Regions from separate parts of the Streptomyces sp. NPDC005898 genome, predicted to be linked through region 1. Evidence: riboswitches for the same ligand, from Rfam matches in the RefSeq annotation. Region 1 holds a riboswitch; each other region holds the start of a gene.

What was found. Region 1 has a riboswitch for cyclic di-AMP ahead of ABZ385_RS19225 (M23 family metallopeptidase). Riboswitches for the same ligand answer to the same signal wherever they lie in the genome.
Region 2: it holds a riboswitch for cyclic di-AMP, as region 1 does, so the genes downstream of both, ABZ385_RS05625 (LysM peptidoglycan-binding domain-containing protein) here and ABZ385_RS19225 (M23 family metallopeptidase) in region 1, are expected to answer to the same signal.
Region 3: it holds a riboswitch for cyclic di-AMP, as region 1 does, so the genes downstream of both, ABZ385_RS17855 (transglycosylase family protein) here and ABZ385_RS19225 (M23 family metallopeptidase) in region 1, are expected to answer to the same signal.

The regions. Positions count from the first base shown of each region.
Region 1 covers NZ_JBEXWC010000013.1:86,748-93,313, forward strand. Annotated here, with positions in the region: gene ABZ385_RS19215 (SDR family oxidoreductase) at 1-660, shown strand, start outside; gene ABZ385_RS19220 (GntR family transcriptional regulator) at 919-1,605, opposite strand; gene ABZ385_RS19225 (M23 family metallopeptidase) at 1,795-2,598, opposite strand; cyclic di-AMP (ydaO/yuaA leader) riboswitch at 2,611-2,772, opposite strand; gene ABZ385_RS19230 (pitrilysin family protein) at 3,056-4,441, opposite strand; gene ABZ385_RS19235 (pitrilysin family protein) at 4,438-5,805, opposite strand; gene ABZ385_RS19240 (DNA topoisomerase IV subunit A) at 6,031-6,566, shown strand, end outside.
Region 2 covers NZ_JBEXWC010000003.1:85,659-92,224, forward strand. Annotated here, with positions in the region: gene ABZ385_RS05615 (WYL domain-containing protein) at 23-1,012, opposite strand; gene ABZ385_RS05620 (RidA family protein) at 1,148-1,543, shown strand; cyclic di-AMP (ydaO/yuaA leader) riboswitch at 2,039-2,231, shown strand; gene ABZ385_RS05625 (LysM peptidoglycan-binding domain-containing protein) at 2,237-2,989, shown strand; gene ABZ385_RS05630 (hypothetical protein) at 3,421-3,822, opposite strand; gene ABZ385_RS05635 (polysaccharide deacetylase family protein) at 4,233-5,006, shown strand; gene ABZ385_RS05640 (aldehyde dehydrogenase family protein) at 5,423-6,566, shown strand, end outside.
Region 3 covers NZ_JBEXWC010000011.1:240,994-247,559, forward strand. Annotated here, with positions in the region: gene ABZ385_RS17845 (septum formation initiator family protein) at 1-417, opposite strand, end outside; gene eno (phosphopyruvate hydratase) at 547-1,833, opposite strand; gene ABZ385_RS17855 (transglycosylase family protein) at 2,139-2,894, opposite strand; cyclic di-AMP (ydaO/yuaA leader) riboswitch at 2,899-3,087, opposite strand; gene ABZ385_RS17860 (transglycosylase family protein) at 3,283-4,359, opposite strand; gene ABZ385_RS17865 (cytochrome P450) at 4,478-5,809, opposite strand; gene ABZ385_RS17870 (nucleoside triphosphate pyrophosphohydrolase) at 6,399-6,566, opposite strand, start outside.

The sequences.
Region 1 (6,566 bases):
GGCGCCGACGTCGCCTTCACCTACGTCAGCTCCGAGAAACGGGCGCAGGCCGTCGTCGACGAGGTGCACGCCAAGGAAGCCAAGGCCGTCGCCTTCCAGTCCGACCAGGCGGACACGAGCCGGGCGCCGGCGCTGATCGACGACGTGGTCGCGCACTTCGGCGGCCTGGACATCCTCGTCAACAACGCGGCGATCTCCGTGGCCGGCACGGTGGACGACCCCGATGCCGACACCGCCGCACTGGACCGGATGCACGCCACCAACTACCTCGGCGTGATCGCCGTCATCCGGGCCGCCTCCCGAGTGCTGCGTACGGGCGGCCGCATCATCACGGTGAGTTCCGGACTGGGCTCCCGGGTCGGCGCCCCCGGCCTTGCCGACTACGCGGCGACCAAGTCCGGGATCGAGAGGTACACCATGGGCGTCGCACGCGACCTCGGGCCCCGGAACATCACGGCCAACGTCGTGGAGGCCGGACTGATGGAGGGCGGCATGCAACCGCCGGACCCCGAGACCCTCAAGGCCCTGGTCAGCTCGCTGTCCCTGCAACGCATGGGGCACCCCGACGAAATCGCCGCGGCGATCGCCTTCCTGGCGAGCCCCGCCGCGTCGTACGTCACGGGCGCAGTGCTGGACGCCCACGGCGGCTACAACGCCTGAACCAGAACCCCTGCCCCGCGCCCCGAAGGACACCGCGCCTTCGGGGCGCGCACCGCCAACGACCCGCGTATGCGTGGACACGCCCAAGAAGCCCGGTTCGTAATCGCGTGACGAGCTCTTAAAGGAAATCCGGCGCGATTCAGTGTGACCCGGCGCGTGCGGCGCGTGCCCCGCGTTCCGAAATTCACGCAGAATTGATGTCCCCGAATAGCGCCGCCCCGAGTAAAGGCGCCCTACGACTTGTATACGGCACGCGCGTTAATTCCGAAGGCTCACCGTGTTGACGGGATGTTGCGGCTCCCTCACACGGCCCGCGCTCGTCGAACGGCGCAATCGGTGCGCGCCCGCGGTCCGCTCCATGTGGTCGCAGGTGAGCGCCCTGGCCCGCTCGCCGTCCCCGCGGCCCACCGCGTCGACGATCGCCGCGCGCTGCGCCCACGCGTCGAACGGCGCCGCCGGCGGCTCCACCACGTACATCCAGGCGATCTTGTGCCGCAGCTGGGCGAGCAGCGCGATGAGGCCGGGGCTGACGGAGGCCTGGGCGAGCGTCTCGTGGAACCAGCCGCCCAGCGACCGCAGATCCTCCCCTTGCCCCCGCCGCGCGCGCTCCTGGCCGAGCCTGACGAGGCCGCGCAGGACCTTGAGGTGCGCCTCGGTGCGGCGCCGGGCCGCGCGGGCGGCCGCGAGCGGTTCGAGCAGCATGCGCAGCTCCAGGAGGTCGGCCGCCTCCTGCTCCGTGGGCTCGGCGACGCAGGCGCCGGCGTGTCGGCGCGTGACGACGAACCCCTCGGCCTCCAGGGTGCGCAGGGCCTCGCGCACCGGAACGCGCGAGACGCCGTAGCGGCGGGCCAGAAGCTCCTCGGTGAGCCGTCCGCCCCTTTCGTGGACACCGGAGACAATGTCGTCCCGGATGGCCGTGCACACCGAATGCGCGGGAATACGCATGACCGGACCTCCGCCTTAATCCCCGCGAAACGCGGTCGACCGACGCTCGTTCGGCAACTCTATTGCAGAGTGCCGGAATTACCGACGGCGGGCCGCAATCCATGGATATCTTTTGGCCAAGCGCGGAAGGGCCGGAAAAGCGCGAAGGCCCCGGCTCGCAGGAGCCGGGGCCTTCGGTGTGCCGGGAGGTCAGACGTTGACGCCGTGCGAGCGCAGGTACGCCACGGGGTCGATGTCCGAGCCGTACTCGGGGCCGGTGCGGGCCTCGAAGTGGAGGTGCGGGCCACTGGAGTTGCCGGTGGAACCCGAGAGGCCTATCTGCTGGCCCGGGGTGACCGTCTGACCGACGGTGACACCGAGGGAGGACATGTGGCCGTACTGGGTGTACGTGCCGTCGTTCATCTTGATGACGACGTTGTTGCCGTACGCGCCGCCCCAGCCGGCCTCGACGACGGTGCCCGCGCCGACCGCGTGGACCGGGGTGCCGGAAGCGGCGTGGAAGTCGACGCCGGTGTGGCTGCCGGAGGACCACATGGCGCCGCCGGTCTGGTAGCCCGTGGAGACGTACGAGCCGGAGATCGGGGAGACGTAGGCGTTCAGGCGCTTGCGCTCGGCCGCGCGGGCGGCGCGCTCCTTGGCCTCGCGCTCCTCCTTGGCCTTCACCTTGGCCTCGGCCTCGGCCTTGCGCTTGTCCTCGGCGGCCTTCTTCTTGGCGGCCGCTTCGGCCAGCTTGGCGGCGGCGGCGTCCTCGGCCGCCTGGCGCTGCGCGGCGGCCTGGGCGTCGATGGTCTCGGCGAGCGAACCGCCCACGGAGATCGCCTGGGTGAGGCCGGTGTGCTCCACGGCCCCTTCGTCGACGGCGGCGAGCGCCGGAGCGGCCATGCCGCCGATGACGCCGGTGGTGGTCAGCGCGGCGACGCCCGCGACGTTCGCGGTCGTGCGGGTGAGGCGGCTGGGACGACGGTGCTTCCCGGTGGCACGGGTGAACGCCATGAAGCGGCTGATCCTTTCCTTCCTTCTCGCCTACCGGGTTAGCTGACGGGTTCGGAGCAGGAAGGTCTCCTACGAGTCCCTCACCTGACGGCAAGGTGCCCGATTCACCCCAAGGGACTGTGGGTCCCCGGCTCCCCTGGCTCGCGCCGTACGGGGACTCGGCGATGACTGCCCGGTGCCGCGGGTGCGACGTGGTGTGTGACGGACAGCCGGATCGAAGCTAAGCGCCCCCTCTTTCAATCGACAAACGGATCGACACTTTTGTTGCGCACGCCACACGGCAGACGGGCAACCGCCATACAAAGGCGGACATATGAGGCCCCGGCGACCGAACCGGTCACCGGGGCCTCGAAACGCGCTGATTCCCGCTCAGCCGCGGCTCACATTCGGCCACGGCCTCTGGTCAGCCACAGCCTCTGGTTCAGCCGCACCCTCTCGTTCAGCCGCGACCTGTCGTTCAGCCGCTGACCACGCTCACCTCGCCGATGCCGAGCGCCCTGACGGGCTCCTCGATCTGCGCGGCGTCGCCGACGAGGATCGTCACCAGGTGGTCCTCCGGGAAGGCGCTCACGACGGCCGCGGTGGCCTCCACGGTGCCGGTGGCGGCCAACCGCCGGTACAGCTGTGCCTGGAAGTCGTCCGGCAGGTTCTGCTCGACCTGGTCGGCGAGTGTCGCGGCGACGGAGGCGGCCATCTCGTACTTGAGCGGGGCCACACCCACGAGGTTCTGCACCGCCACGTCGCGCTCCGCGTCCGTCAGGCCCTCCGCGGCGAGCGTGCGCAGGACCTTCCACAGGTCGTCGAGCGCGGGGCCCGTGGAGGCGGTGTCGACCGATCCGCTGATGGCGAGCATCGCGGCGCCCGTGCCGTCCGGAGCGGACCGCAGGACCTGGCTGAACGCCCGCACTCCGTAGGTGTATCCCTTCTCCTCGCGCAGGACGCGGTCCAGCCGGGAGGTGAGGGTGCCGCCGAGGCAGTAGGTGCCGAGGACCTGGGCCGGCCAGACCCGGTCGTGCCGGTCCGGGCCGATGCGGCCGATCAGGAGCTGCGTCTGGACGGCTCCGGGGCGGTCCACGATGACGACGCGGCCCGTGTCGTCGGCGGTGATCGGAAGGCTCGGGCGGGGCTCCGCCGTGCCGCCCGTCCAGGTGCCGACGGTGTCCGCGAGGACGGCGTCCAGATCGGTGCCCGTGAGGTCGCCGACGATCACCAGGGTGGCCGTCGCGGGCCGGACGTGCTTCTCGTAGAAGGCGCGTACGGCCGCCGAGTCGATGGCGCTGACCGTCTCCTCGGTGCCCTGGCGGGGCCGGGACATGCGCGTGCCGGCCGGGAAGAGCTGCCGGGAGAGTTCCTTGGCGGCGCGGCGCGCCGGGTTGGCGGCCTCGTGCGGGATCTCGTCCAGGCGGTTGCGCACGAGGCGCTCGATCTCGCTGTCCGCGAAGGCGGGGGCGCGCAGGGCGTCCGAGAGCAGGCCGAGCGCCTTCGGGAGGCGGGAGACCGGGACTTCGAGGGAGACCCGGACGCCGGGGTGGTCGGCGTGCGCGTCCATCGTGGCACCGCAGCGGTCGAGCTCGGCGGCGAACTCCTCGGCGGAGTGCTTGTCGGTGCCTTCGTTGAAGGCCCTCGCCATGATCGTGGCGACGCCGTCGAGCCCCTCGGGCTCGGCGTCCAGGGGCGCCTCCAGGTGCACCTCCACGGCGACGACCTGCTGGCCGGGGCGGTCGCAGCGCAGCACCGTGAGGCCGTTGGGCAGGGCGCCTCGCTCGGGGGCGGGAAAGGCCCACGGCTTGGCCGTGCCGGCCTGGGGCTGCGGGTGGAACTGCATCGTCGCGGCCTCGCTCACTTCGCCGCCTCCTCTTCTTCGGCGTCCTCTTCCATGGCGTCCTCGGCCGGCCCGTCCGCGGTGGCCACGGGTTCATAGACGAGCACCGCGCGGTTGTCGGGGCGCAGGCGGGCCTTGGCGACCTCCTGGACCTCCTCGGCGGTGACGTCGAGGACGCGCTGGACGGCGGTGAGGGCGAGCTGCGGGTCGCCGAACAGGACCGCGTACCGGCACAGTTCGTCCGCGCGGCCGGCGACCGTGCCGAGCCGGTCGAGCCACTCGCGCTCCAGCTGTGCCTGGGCGCGCTCCATCTCCTCCGGGGTGGGGCCCTCCGCGGCGAAGCGGGCGAGCTCCTCGTCGACGGCGGCCTCGATGACCGGGACCTCGACGTCGCCGGAGGTCTTCACGTCCAGCCAGCCGAGCGAGGGGGCACCGGCCAGGCGCAGCAGCCCGAAGCCCGCCGCGACGGCGGTGCGGTCACGGCGCACGAGCCGGTTGTAGAGCCGGGAGGACTCGCCGCTGCCGAGGACGGTCAGCGCGAGGTCGGCGGCGTCGCACGCGCGCGTGCCGTCCTCGGGCAGGCGGTAGGCGGCCATCAGGGCGCGGGCCGGGACGTCCTCCTCGACGACCTCGCGCAGCTCCCGCCCGATGCGCTCGGGCAGGGAGCCGTCGCGCGGCGGCTGCTTGCCGTCGTGCGAGGGGATCGACCCGAAGTACTTCTCGATCCAGGCGAGCGTCTGCTCGGGGTCGATGTCGCCGACGACCGAGAGGACCGCGTTGTTGGGCGCGTAGTACGTACGGAAGAACGCGCGCGCGTCCTCCAGCGTGGCCGCGTCCAGATCGGCCATGGAGCCGATCGGCGTGTGGTGGTAGGGGTGGCCCTCCGGGTAGGAGAGGGCGGTCAGCTTCTCGAAGGCGGTGCCGTACGGGACGTTGTCGTAGCGCTGCCGGCGCTCGTTCTTGACGACGTCGCGCTGGTTCTCCATGGACTCCTCGTCGAGCGCGGAGAGCAGCGAGCCCATCCGGTCGGCCTCGAGCCACAGGGCCAGCTCCAGCTGGTGGGCGGGCATCGTCTCGAAGTAGTTGGTGCGCTCGAAGCTCGTCGTGCCGTTGAGCGAGCCGCCCGCTCCCTGGACCAGCTCGAAGTGTCCGTTCCCCGGCACCTGCTGCGAGCCCTGGAACATCAGGTGCTCGAAGAGGTGAGCCAGGCCGGTACGCCCCTTGACCTCGTGGCGGGAGCCGACGTCGTACCAGAGGCAGACGGCGGCGACCGGGGTCAGGTGGTCCTCGGAGAGCACCACGCGCAGGCCGTTGGCCAGCCGGTGCTCGGTCGCTGTCAGGCCGCCGGAGCCGGCCTCGGCTGTGGCCGTGTGACCCATGGGCATGTACGTCCCTTCGATCGCTGGATCTTCGCTGGATCAGAACCGTTGCTGCCAGTCCTGCCACTGTATGCAAGCGTGCTGACACCTGACGACGTTCCCGGTCCGCTCAGGGCGTAGTCCCGGCCGTGACGTCGCCGCCGCACGGGTCGTGGTCGGCGTTGTCAGTGGGACGGTCCACAATGGTCGGCGTCAGAACCCGCACTTGTTGGTGAAGGAGCCGCAGCAGCGATGGCCCGCCGCAGCACGAAGACCCCGCCGCCCGACGACTCGTTCGAGGAGAGGATCCTCGACATCGACGTCGTCGACGAGATGCAGGGCTCCTTCCTCGAGTACGCGTATTCGGTCATCTACTCCCGGGCCCTGCCGGACGCCCGCGACGGCATGAAGCCGGTGCACCGCAGGATCGTCTATCAGATGAACGAGATGGGTCTGCGCCCCGACCGCGGCTATGTGAAGTGCGCCCGCGTGGTCGGCGAGGTCATGGGCAAGCTGCACCCCCACGGCGACGCGTCGATCTATGACGCGCTGGTGCGCATGGCCCAGCCCTTCTCCATGCGCCTCCCGCTCGTGGACGGCCACGGCAACTTCGGCTCGCTCGGCAACGACGACCCGCCGGCCGCCATGCGGTACACCGAGTGCAAGATGGCCGACGCCACCTCCCTGATGACGGAGTCGATCGACGAGAACACCGTCGACTTCGAGCCGAACTACGACGGCCAGGAGATGGAGCCCACCGCCCTCCCGGCGGCCTACCCGAACCTCCT
Region 2 (6,566 bases), on a different contig from region 1:
TCCGCTGCGGCCGGCGCCCGAGCTAGGACTCCGGGGACTCGGCGTAACGCGCGGCCATCGCGGCGGCGCGGTCGCGCAGGGAGGTGCGCAAGGCCGCGGGGGCCAAGGCTTCCGCGTCCGAGCCGAGCTGCCACAGCGCCCACTCGGCATGGCGCAGGTCCTGGTACGTCGCCTCCAGCCGCAGCCACCCCTCAGGGTCGGGATGGAGGCCGGGGTCCGCGGCGCGCACCGCCACGGCGGTGTTCAGCAACTCCTCGCGCCGGCGCGGATTCACCCGTAGCGGCACGGTGAGGTGGCCGTCGGACAGGAACCGCGCGCAGCGTTCCCGCCAGATCCGTTCCAGGTCGACCTGGTTCGGCCGCTGTGCCGGTTCGGGGAGTTCCTCGGCGACCGAGACCCGGGACAGCCGGTAGGTGCGGTCCGCGCCGGATCGCGTGGCGAGCAGGTAACCCCGGTCCCGCACGGTGACCAGTCCGATCGGGTCCACCGTGCGCCACCGCGGCGGCTGGTCCGTGGCCGCGTAGTGGATGCGCAGCTTGTGCCCGGCTAGCACCGCGCGCCGGATCTCGGCCATCACCGCCTCCGGCACCTTCTCGGCGTCCGACCGGCTTGGGAGCAGGTCCGTCTCCGGTTCCACGAGGAAGCGCCGGGCCGCGTCGCTCGCGGGGGCCCTATGGCTTTCGGGCAGCGCGTCGACGACTTTGCGCAGAGCGGCGGCACGCGCCGGGCCGAGGCCGAACACCCGCTCCGCGCGCCCCGGTCCGGCGGCCAGGAGGGCCACGGCCTCGTCGTGGTTCAGCCCCATGAGTTCCGTCCGGAAACCGGGCAACAACGCGAACCCGCCGTGCCTGCCGCGTTCCGCGAAGACCGGGACCCCGGCCGCGGACAGCGCCTCGATGTCGCGCAGCACGGTACGGGTGGACACCTCCAGCTCACGGGCGAGCGTGTCCGCGGTCAGCCGACCGCGCTGACGCAACATCAGCACCAGCGAGACCAGTCGATCGGCGCGCATGCGGCAGACCCTATCGAATACATGACCGAGGGTGTCGTGATTCGTTGACAGGCTCCGGAACACCGACGTCGGCACCAGCGCGGGCGCCGACGGATGTCCGTATTTCCCGTGCAGTCGAACGGAGCTGATGTGGCAGTGGAACGAACAGCGGTCAATCCCGTGACGTGGTCGGTGGAGATGGGATTCAACCAGGGGGAACTCGTCAGCGGGCACACCCGGACCCTTTACTGCTCCGGGCAGACCGCGATGGACGGTGACGGCAAGCCTCAGTACGAGGGTGACATGGCCGGACAGTTGACGCTGAGCCTCGACAATCTGGAGGCCGTGCTCGGCGAGGCCGGCATGTCCCTCGCGAACCTTGTCCGGCTCAACGTCTACACCACCGACGTCGATCTGCTGTTCCCTCATTACAGGCTGCTGGCCTCGCGGTTGGGCATTGCGGGAGTGGCACCGGCCACCACGATGCTCGGGGTGACACGGCTGGCGATCCCGGGTCAGATGGTCGAACTCGAAGGAACTGCCGTTTCATGACGTGACCTCACCACCAATTCACCGCTTCTCCTGCTCGTGTCGGCCCATCCGGCACGAGCAGTTTTCATTCCCGCGGGCAATCGGTGACCGGTGGAGAGGCTGGACTGCTTCGCCATAAAGAAGACAGACCTTTCACGGCAGTAGGCGTCATGAACCCCCTGCGCCGCACCGGGGCGGTGCCGCCCTCAAGGGGTTCAATATGTCCATCTTTGCGCAGCAATTAGCCAGTCGCCACTTTGGTCGCAGATGTACTATTCAAGACACTCTTTGCGACGTTAAACGCCGGTTCCCCCCTGCCGATTCAGTGAAATGTGTCACGCCGACAGAGGATGATCGCGTAGCCCCCCGCACAAACTCCCGTTCCCCGCAAAGCGAGTTGACTTTAACGATCAAAGAGTCGGGGAGATCAAATTCCCAGGGAAGTCTCTTTGGATTCGCCAGTGTGAATTCCGGCCTTGTTGTGGCCCGGCGCTCTCGCTTAATGTCACCGTCAATCCGGACGGAACGCCGAATCCTGCCGCTGTCCGGAAACCCTTCCACTCACTCATCCACGGCAGGAGCGGGGGACCCAGGTAAGCCGCCGATCCGGATTCCGGATCGGCTCGGGGTGAAGGCGCGCTCCCCACGCGCCAGGACAGCTCCCGTCCCAACCCGACAGCTCACCTCGCAGGCGACGGAGAGGAACGTTTCGTCATGCCCGCAAAGGGAAAGCACCGCCGCCCCAAGTCCAGCTCGCTCAACCGGGGCATCGCCGCCGCGGGAACGGGCGGAGCCGTGCTCGTCCTCCCCGTGCTCGGTGCCACCAGCGCCGGCGCGGCCGAGGCCGGCGCCCCCGCCAAGCCGGCCGCCGACTCCAGGACCTACGTCGTCGTCGCGGGCGACTCCCTCTCCAAGATCGCCCAGGAGCACTCCCTGAGCGGCGGCTGGAAGAAGCTCTACGAGGACAACCGCGGCGTACTCGGCGCCGACCCGAAGCTGATACACCCGGGTCTCAAGCTCACTCTCGGCGCGAAGGGCGCGGCCGAGCCCGCGAAGAAGCCGGCCGCCTCCCCGGCGTCCGCCCAGCGGGCGGACCGCTCGGCGCGTGAGGCCGTGCCCGCCGTCGCTCCCGCGCAGAAGACCTACCCCGACAACCTCGACGGCTGGATCAGGGAGTCGCTGGACATCATGGCCCGGCACGGCATCCCCGGTTCCTACGAGGGCATCCACCGCAACGTCATGCGTGAGTCCTCCGGCAACCCGCTGGCCATCAACAACTGGGACGTCAACGCGGTCGCCGGCACGCCTTCCAAGGGACTCCTGCAGGTCATCGGCCCCACGTTCACCGCGTACCACGTGCCCGGCACGTCGCTGGACAGCTTCGACCCCGTCGCCAACATCACCGCCGCCTGCAACTACGCGGCCGCCCGATACGGCTCGATCGACAACGTGAACGGCCCGTACTAGCCCTCATCCCCCACGCAGACCGCCCGCCCGGCGGATCACCCGCCGGGCGGCTCGTTCCACTGGGGCCCGGACCGGTCCGGCCGTTTGCGCCCGGCCCGCCGAGTGCGAACCGGATCACCCGGCCACTCCAAGGAACGGCTCGAACTGGGGCGAATCACCCCTCAACCCCTCACATCCGCCCAGACCAATGTCCCTGGGAAGTCGGTGTCCATATCGACGGCCCGCCACTCCTCACCGTCACCCATGACGGCGATCCACGGGGGCGGGGACGCTGTAGAGCGCGTACATGGACGGGATGACGTCGGTGAGTCCCGACCCGTTGTGCCGTAACAGCGATTACTCGACGTCCTCGGGCAGCCGCACGCCGGGCGCGCGGTAGAGGCCGTCCAGCTCGGAGCGGGTGCACGGCTGACAGGCCGTCACCACTGGCGCTACCGGCACAGGCCGTGCGCGGTTCCCATGATCTGGGCAGTCTGCTTCGGAGTGGTGTCGATTTCCCTCATCGTCTTCTTCGCCTGGTCACCGAGTGCCTTCCCCCGCGCGGCGCAGAAGGCGTTGCCGTGTGCGAGAAGCGTCGCGTCATCGATGTCCGCCAGGTCCGGGTAGTGGTCCCGGATCGTCTTGAGGTAGAGCTTGGACATCACGCCCGTCAGCTTGCGCGGCTCGGCGGCGCTGGGCGCGGGCGTGGACGCGCCGGCCGAGGGCGCGGACCCGGTGGTCGAGGCCGCGGACGCCGAGGCCCGGGGGCGGTCGTCGCCGTCGTCGTCGCACGCCGATGTGCCAAGGACGGCCGCGGCGAGGCAGAGGGCGAGGACAGGCAGGCGCTTGTACATGAATCTCCTGGTCGAGGGGAAATGTGGGGTTCATTCTCACCCTTGACGAGGTGGCGGGCCCCGGCGGGTGGACATCGCCGACATCCCGGCGCGAAGTGCCCAGTCCTTCGGGGGCGGTCGAAGGCCGAACCGCCCGATGTCCGTCTCGCTCAAAAAAACCCGTGCGTTCGACGCGTACGACGGTCAAGGCGGGCCTCTGCCACGGGGTTTGACGCCGCGTCGGCACAGGCGGCGGAAGTCGACGGCACCCGCCACCCGTGCCTCCGCTCGCGGCGGGTTGTCCGCGAACTCTCACGAAATTGTCCGTGATCCGTAACAGGCGCATCCCTCGGTCGCCCGGCCCCGTCCTGGCATGTGGCGGTAAGGCCACCGGACCGGGGACCGGCGAGGATGACGTGAGAGGGGCGGGCATGGCACGGCACAGCGGGGGACGGGGCTGGTACGGCAAGTTGATCGGGGCGGCGCTCGGTGTGACGGTGCTCGCCACCGGCGCCTCGGTGTGGACCGCGCAGGCCGGCGACGTGAGCGACGCGCCGCCGCGCGCGGGCGCATCGGCCGAGCCCGGCGGTGACGTCAAGCCGGTCTCGGCGACCATCGCGCACGCCTCGGAGAAGGGGAAGCGCGGCGTCAACATCACGATCGACGACGGCCCCGACCCCGTATGGACCCCTCAAGTGCTCGACCTGCTGCGGGAGTACGGGGTGAAGGCCACGTTCTGCATGGTGGGGACGCAGGCGCGGGCCCACCCCGACCTCGTGAAGAAAGTGGTCGCGGACGGGCACCGGCTCTGCGACCACTCGGTGTCGCACGACACCGCCATGGACAAGAACTCCCAGCGCTATCAGTCGCAGCAGATACTCGACGCCGAACGCATGATCACAAAGGCGTCCGGCGGTGTGCGGCCGATGTACTACCGGGCGCCCGGCGGGGCGTTCACCCCGTACAGTCGCAAGCTCGCCGCTTCCCGGGGCATGCGCCCGCTGGGCTGGAACGTCGACACCAAGGACTTCGAGCGCCCCGGCACGGACGCCATCGTCGCCACCGTGGAGCGGGAGCTGCCCAATGGGCCGACGCTCCTCTTCCACGACGCGGGCGGCGACCGCACCCAGACCGTCGAGGCGCTGCGCCGGCTCCTCCCCCGCCTCAAGGAGCAGGGTTACGTGTTCGGCTTCCCGGTGCGCTGAGCCCCCGCATCACGTCACCCGGCCCGACCGTCCCCGGCGAAGCCTCCGCGCGCCTGCCGCACCGCCGAACGCCCCGCGGCTGCTCGACCGCACCGGCACCTTGGCGTGCACACGTGACTGCCCGCCGACCCCTGGCTTCGCCGGTCGCCCGCGAGGTCGGTGACCGGCCCCTCGGCGGGCACCACGCCCGGATCCCGGAAGCAGCGCGCTGCCAGGTCCGGCGAGCGCGCGCCCCGCCTCCGCGCCGCCGGGGCCCACCCCTCCCTAGCCCAACCAGGTCACATCTGCCCCCGACTCTTCCCCCGGCCCGTGCGCCCCCATGACCACAAAGAGCCCGGCGGACGATGTTGGTGCCCGGTATGCCGTGCCGGTGGTCACGTCGGTACCGGACAGGTGTGGGAGCGAGGGAGGCCACGATGGCGGAGCTGTTCATCGACGGGGAGTGGACCAGTGCCGTCCGGGGCGGGCGGCGGGATGTGATCAACCCGTACGACGCGTCCGTCGTCCAGCAGGTCGACGACGCGGACGAGGCCGATGTCGACCTCGCCGTACGAGCCGCCCGGCGCGCCTTCGACCGCGGTGACTGGCCGTCGGCGCCCACCCGGGAGCGGGCCGACGTCCTGCTGAAGGTGTCGCGGTACCTCCTGCGCGACCAGGAGGAGATCGCCCACGTCGAGTCCCTCGACACCGGGAAGACGCTCGCCGAGGCCCGGATCGACGTCGAGGACGTCTCGAACGCGTTCCGCTACTTCGCCGAGATCGCCGACAAGGACGGTGGCCGGGTCGTGGACGTCGGGCCCGACGTGCTCAGCCGCGTCACCTACCACCCCATCGGGGTCTGCGCGCTCATCGCGCCGTGGAACTACCCGCTGCTCCAGGCCTCGTGGAAGGTCGCCCCCGCGCTGGCGGCGGGCAACACCTTCGTGCTCAAGCCCAGCGAGACGACTTCGCTGTCCACGATCCACATGTTCCGGCTGCTCGCCGAGGCGGGCACCCCGGCCGGGGTGGCGAACCTGGTGCTCGGCTCGGGCGCCACCGTCGGCGCGGCCATGTCCGCCCACTCCGAGGTGGACATGGTGTCCTTCACCGGTGGCCTGGCCACCGGGCGCCGGATCATGGAGGCGTGCGCCCCCGGCGTGAAGAACCTCGCGCTGGAACTCGGCGGCAAGAACCCCAACGTGGTCTTCGCCGACTGCGACTTCGACGCCGCCGTCGATCACGCGCTGGAGGCATCGTTCCTGCACTCCGGCCAGGTGTGCTCGGCAGGCTCCCGCCTCCTGGTGGAGGACTCCCTGCACGACCGGTTCGTGGAGCGCCTCGCCGCCCGCGCGGGCGCCATCCGGCTCGGCAACGGCCTCGACCCGGCGACCGAGAGCGGGCCGCTCAGCTCGGCCGAGCACCGGGACAAGGTCGAGGGCTATCTGGAGATCGCCCGGGAGGAGGGCGCCCGGCTGGTCTGCGGCGGCCGGCGCCCCGACGATCCCGAGCTGTCACGCGGCTACTTCCTGCTGCCCACCATCTACGCCGACTGCGACCGCTCCATGCGCATCGTGCAGGAGG
Region 3 (6,566 bases), on a different contig from region 1:
GGCCGCCCCCTGGTCCGCGCGCCGGCTCTTGGCCGCCGCCGGGTCGATCACCGTGAACCCGGTCTCGCCCGGTCGCACGTAGTGCAGGCGGTCCCGGATGCGCTGCTCGGCGTACGCGTCGTCCTGCCAGCGGGCCTTCTCGTCGCGCAGCTTCTCGACGTCCTCGCGCTGCTCGGCCTTCTGCCGGCGCAGGTCGTCGATCTCGGCGCGCTGCGAGACGTACTGCCGCATCGGGTAGGCGAGCGCCACGACCAGGGAGCAGAGCACCAGCGCGAGCAGGGCCGCGCGGCCGGTGAGCCGGGAGCGCCGGGCCTGGCGCTTGGTCTGGGACCGGTAGACGCGCTCGGCGGTCTGCTCGCCGAGCAGCCGCAGGCGGGTAGCGGTGGAGAACCGGTCCTTGGTCCCGGCCTTGGCCATGTTCCGCCTCCCCAGAGCAGCGCGGCGCGCAAACGTACGTACGTCCCCGCACACGGTACGGGACCGGGTGCGGGGACGTAGGTAACCACGGGCTCACGCGGCTGGGCGCGCGGGAGGCCCGGCTGCGTGCTACTGAGCGGCGCGGAACCGCGGGAACGCGCTGCGGCCGGCGTAGACCGCGGCGTCGTCGAGGATCTCCTCGATGCGCAGGAGCTGGTTGTACTTGGCGACGCGCTCGGAGCGGGCCGGGGCACCGGTCTTGATCTGACCGCAGTTGGTGGCGACGGCCAGGTCGGCGATGGTGACGTCCTCGGTCTCGCCGGAGCGGTGGGACATCATGCACTTGAAGCCGTTGCGCTGGGCCATCTCGACGGCGTCCAGGGTCTCGGTCAGCGAGCCGATCTGGTTGACCTTGACGAGCAGGGCGTTGGCCGAGTTCTCCTCGATGCCGCGGGCCAGGCGCTCGGGGTTGGTGACGAACAGGTCGTCGCCGACGAGCTGCACCTTGTCGCCGAGCTTCTCGGTGATGGCGTTCCAGCCGGCCCAGTCGTCCTCGAACAGCGGGTCCTCGATGGAGACGAGCGGGTACGAGGCGACGAGCTCCTCGTAGTACTCGGTCATCTCGGCGGCCGAGCGGGACTTGCCCTCGAACTCGTAGGAGCCGTCCTTGTAGAACTCGGAGGCGGCGACGTCGAGCGCGAGCGCGATCTGCTCGCCGGGGACGTAGCCGGCCTCCTTGATGGCCTCCAGGATGAGGTCGAGGGCGGCGCGGTTGGAGTCGAGGTTCGGGGCGAAGCCGCCCTCGTCGCCGAGGCCGGTGGCCAGGCCCTTGCTCTTCAGGACCTTCTTCAGCGTGTGGTAGACCTCGGTGCCCCAGCGCAGCGCCTCGGAGAACGACTCGGCGCCGATCGGCGCGATCATGAACTCCTGGATGTCGACGTTGGAGTCGGCGTGCGACCCGCCGTTGAGGATGTTCATCATCGGCACGGGCAGCAGGTGCGCGTTCGGGCCGCCGAGGTAGCGGAACAGCGGCAGGTCGCTGGCCTCGGAGGCGGCGTGCGCGACGGCGAGCGAGACGCCGAGGATGGCGTTGGCGCCGAGGGAGCCCTTGTTGTCGGTGGCGTCCAGGTCGAACATGGCCTGGTCGATCAGCCGCTGCTCGGTGGCGTCGTAGCCCACCAGCTCCGGGCCGATCTGCTCGATGACGGCGAGGACGGCCTTCTCCACGCCCTTGCCGTGGTAACGGTTGGGGTCACCGTCACGGAGTTCGATGGCCTCGAAAGCACCGGTGGAGGCACCGGACGGGACGGCGGCACGACCGGTGCTGCCGTCGTCGAGGCCGACCTCGACCTCGACCGTGGGGTTGCCTCGGGAGTCCAGGATTTCCCGGGCTACGACGACGTCGATGGACGGCACGAGCATCTCCTTCTGGGATGTGACGCGTTTACGAGAGCCGCTTCGGCCCTGCGTCTCCTGAGCCTAACCGGCCCGGAGCCTTCGGCCAGCCGACCGCCCGTCCCCTGGGACGGACAGTCGCACAAACAGCCGGGAAACGGGGCGTAAGCCCACGTTTTCTACTCGCTGGTAGCGAACAGGCGGGGCGGGTGTGCCGCGGACATGCCCCCGCCCCGGTGCGTACGGGGGTACGCGCACCGGGGCGGGGAGCCCGTGGGGACGGGGCGGGCGGCCGTGCGTCCGCGGCGGGCACGGCCGCGGGCGGGTCAGCTGAGGTGGAGCTGCTGGCCCGGGAAGATGAAGTCGGCGTTGTCGATGATGTCGCCGTTCAGCTTGTAGATCTTCTGCCAGCCGCCCTTGACGCCGTGCGCCGCGGCGATCTTGGACAGCGTGTCGCCGGTCTTGACCTTGTACTCGCCGTCGCCCTTCTCGACCCGCTGGCCGGTCGGGGTCTCGACGGTCTTGCGCGACTCGGTCTGCGGCGCGGGCTGCGGCTTCGGGGCCTGCTGCGCCCGCTGCTGAGGGGCGGCCTGCTGCTGCGTCTGCTGCGGCTGCGGCTTGGTCTGCTGCTGCGGGGCCTGCTGCTGGGGGGCCTGCTGCTGCGGGGCCTGCTGCTGCGGGGCCTGCTGCGCGCCGCCGCCGTTGTACGCGGCGCCCGAGAGGCCGACGCCGCAGCTCGGCCAGGCACCCTTGCCCTGGCCGGCGAGGACCTTCTCGCCGATCTCGATCTGCTGGGCCTTGGAGGCCTTGTCGGCGGTGGGCGCGTACTTCGTACCGCCGTACGCGGCCCAGGTGGAGGGCGAGAACTGCAGACCGCCCTGGTAGCCGTTGCCGGTGTTGATCGACCAGTTGCCGCCGGACTCGCACTGGGCGACGGCGTCCCACTCCTGGCCGGTGGCGGCGCTGGCCGAACCGGCGGCCATCAGCGGGGCGGCCACGGCGGCACCGGTGACACCGGCGAGCGTGACGACACGGGTGGCCTTGGACGGACGGCGGTGCTTGCCCTTGCTGGAAAACAGCATGAGTTCATCCCCTCACCGACGCCTGCGAGGTGAGCTGTCGGGTTCGGGCCAGTGAAGTTGCCCGGTCGCACCGACTTCGATGCGACTTCACCCCAAGCCGGTCCCGTTCGCGGCGCTCCCTCGCGGAAGCCCCAACGTCCGGACCCGGCACTTACCTTGGGTCCCCCGCTCCTGCCCACGGCGCTCGAAGCGACGACTGTTCCCGTCCGGCCGTTGGCAGGATTCGGCGTACCGACCGGCGGGGCCCACGAGTGGCGGGCGATGACGACCGTAGTCACGCGATCGCCACAATTTCAAAGACGATCAGGTCTTCTGAGACCCATCTCTCACTTGCGCCAATGCGGACATACAGTTGCGAAGCGCCCGGCGGACGCTTCGTCAACTACCGCTACTTTTCGCCCAAATCGAGGCTCTGACCGGGGAGAATGAGGTCCGGGTCGGCTCCGACGGTCTCCTTGTTCTCGGAGTACAGCTCGTGCCAGCCGCCCTTGACGTCCAGGTCGTCCGCGATGACCGAGAGGTTGTCCCCGGAGCGAACCTCGTACGTCCCGTCGGCGACCTTCTGGGTGCGTTCGCCGCCGCGCGAGGCGTGCCGGCCGGTGGGACCGCCGTCCCCGTTCCGCGCGTCGGCCGCGGAGGTCTCGTCCGCGTCGCCGGCGCGGTGGCGGCCGGTGGCGGAGCCCTCGGAGGCGTCGGCAGGGTCAGCCGTGTCGGAGGGATTTTTCGGGCCGCGGGAAGTGCCGTCCTCGGCGCCGGACTTGTCCGCCTCGGACGCCCCGCCCTTGCCGTCCGATGTGTCCGCGGCGTCCGCCCCGTCGTGATTCTTGTCTCGGGAGGCGCGGTCCGCTCCGGGCGTGTCGCCCGCGCGGTCGGAGGGCTTCCGCTTGTCTGACGTGCCGTCGGAGGCGTCGGCGGAACCGGCGGCCTTCCCGGCCGCGGACTCGGCCTCGCCGGCCTTCTCGCCGGTCTTCTCCCGGGCCTTGTCACGGGCCTTCTCGTCCGAACCCTTGCCGCCTGTGCCGCCGGCGCCCGACGCGTCCGAGGGCTCGGGGAGGATCGGGTCGCCCGGGTCCACGTCGGCCGCGGCGCCGCCGTCGGTGAGCCCGGCGATCGGCCCGCAGCTCGGCCAGGCCTTCGGGCCCTTGGCGTCCAGGATGTCCTCCGCCACGGCGATCTGCTGCGACTTGGAGGCCTCGTCGGCGCTCGGCGCGTAGTTCAGGCCGCCGTGCTGCTCCCACGTCTCCTGGGAGAGCTGGAGCCCTCCGTAGTAACCGTTCCCGGGGTCGGCGCTCCACTCGCCGCCGCTCTCGCACTCGGCGAGCTTGTCCCACGTCACCGTCTCGGCGGCGCTCGCGCTCGTGGCCCCGAGGAGCGGGATGGCGATGGCTGATCCGGTGACTCCGGCCGCGACGATGAGGGCCGGGGCCTGGCGGGGGCGTCGGTGACGACCATTGCCGGAGAGCATGCGGTTGCCTTTCGGGAGACTGTGACGACGACTCGGGCACCGAGGTGCCCGAGTCGACGTGAACGTAGCCGCACTCGAACACTTGTCACAAGTCGATGCAGCGGAGATCACGCGAAGATCACAGTCGTGACGTGCCGTCAGCCCCGGCTCGTCCGGCGGCCGTTTCCTGTGCGGGTGTGAACTCCACCGGCAAGGTGCGCAGTCCCCGCATGATCAGGCCGCCACGCCAGCGCAAATCGGCCGGGTCGCCCGCGAGTTGCAGATCGGGAAGACGCCGCAGCAGCGTCGCGAGGGCGGTCTGGCCCTCCAGGCGGGCGAGCGGCGCGCCCAGGCAGTAGTGGATGCCGTGCCCGTACCCCAGGTGCTGGTTGTCGCGCCGGGACAGGTCCAGCGTGTCGGGCCGCTCGAAGCGCGCGGGGTCGCGGTCGGCGGCCGCGAGGACGACCAGGACGGGGTCACCGGCGGCGATGTCCTGCCCGCCGACGGTCAGCGCCTCGGTCGCGAACCGCCAGGTGGCAAGCTCCACGGGGCCGTCGAAGCGCAGCAGTTCCTCCACGCCCGTCTCCAGCAGGGCGCTCTCGCCCCGCGCCAGGGCCGCCTGGAGCCGTGCCCGCTGCTCGGGGTGGGTCAGCAGGGCGTACACGCCGTTGCCGATGAGGTTCACGGTGGTCTCGAAGCCGGCGAAGAGCAGGATGAAGGCCATGGCGGCGGCCTCGTTCTCCGTGAGGTGCTCGCCGTGGTCGGAGGCGCGGATCAGGTCCGAGATGAGGTCGTCGCCGGGGTCGAGCCGCTTGCGGTGGATCAGCTCGGCCAGGTAGCCGCGCATCTTCTTCACCGACCGCGCCACCCCGCCCCGGGGGCCGCCGCCGTGGCGGATCATCATGCCCGCCCAGTCCCGGAAGTCGTCCTGGTCCTCGCGGGGGACGCCGAGGAGGTCGCAGATGGCGTAGATGGGGAGCGGGAATGCGAACTCGTGGATGAGGTCGGCGCCGCCCTTTTCGGCGAAGGCGTCGATGAGGTGGTCCGTCAGCTCCTGGACCCGGGGGGCGAACCCGGCGACGCGGCGCGGGGTGAACGCCTTCGACACGAGACGGCGCAGGCGGGTGTGGTCCGGCGGGTCGATGTTGAGCAGATGCGTCATCAGCTCCGCCTTGCGCTCGCCCGGGATGCCGGTCTTGCCCTTGGCGTGCGCGGGCTCGGCGTGGTGCGCCGGGTTCTTGCTGAGCCGCTGGTCGGCGAGCGCCTGCCGGGCGTCCGCGTAGCGGGTGACCAGCCAGGCCTCGACGCCGCTGGGCAGCGTGGTCCTGTGCACCGGGGAGTTCTCCCGCAGCCAGGCGTAGGCGGGGTAGGGGTCGGTGGCGAACTCCCAGCTGAAGAGTTCTGGCCCCTGGGCCTTGGGCGGTGTCTTTTGTGCTCCGGCGGCGGGGGGGCTGGGGTGGGGGTCTTGCATGCGGTGACCGTACCTGGCGAGTACTGGCCCCTGGGCCTTGGGCGGAACTCTTGGGTGCGGGGCCGCTGGGGCTGGTCGCGCCGTTCCCCGCGCCCCTGGGCGGGGCTGCGCCCGCCTTCCTCGCCTGCGGCGGGCCCTCTTCGTATGTGCGGGTGCGTCTTGGTTGCTCGCGCCGTTCCCCGCGCCCCCCGGCGGGCGGGCTTCACCGCCCCATTTCGCCTGCGGCGGGCCTTTCCGTGCGTGCGGGTGTGCTTTTGGTTGCTCGCGCCGTTCCCCGCGCCCCCAGGAGGCGCGGCTGCGCCCGCCTTCCTCGCCTGCGGCGGGCCCTCTTCGTATGTGCGGGTGCGTCTTGGTTGCTCGCGCCCCCCGGCGGGCGGGCTTCGCCGCCCCATTTCGCCTGCGGCGGGCCTTTCCGTGCGTGCGGGTGTGCTTTTGGTTGCTCGCGCCGTTCCCCGCGCCCCCAGGAGGCGCGGCTGCGCCCGCCTTTCCTCGCCTGCGGCGGGCCTTTCCGTAGGTGCGGGTTCGCTGTGGTTGCTCGCGCCGTTCCCCGCGCCCCCGGGGGGCGGGCTTCGCCCTGCCCCCTTGGGGGTTATGAGGTTGCGGTTTCTGCTGCTCTTACTGCGTCTCGGTAAGCTCGGGTCGTCTTGCGGAGGGCCTCCTCCGGGTCGATTCCTTGTGCTTCGGCGGTCAGGGCCAGGGTCAGGAGTTGGTGGCCCATGTCCTCGCCCGGGGGGAGCGGGACGTTCAGGCCCGCCGT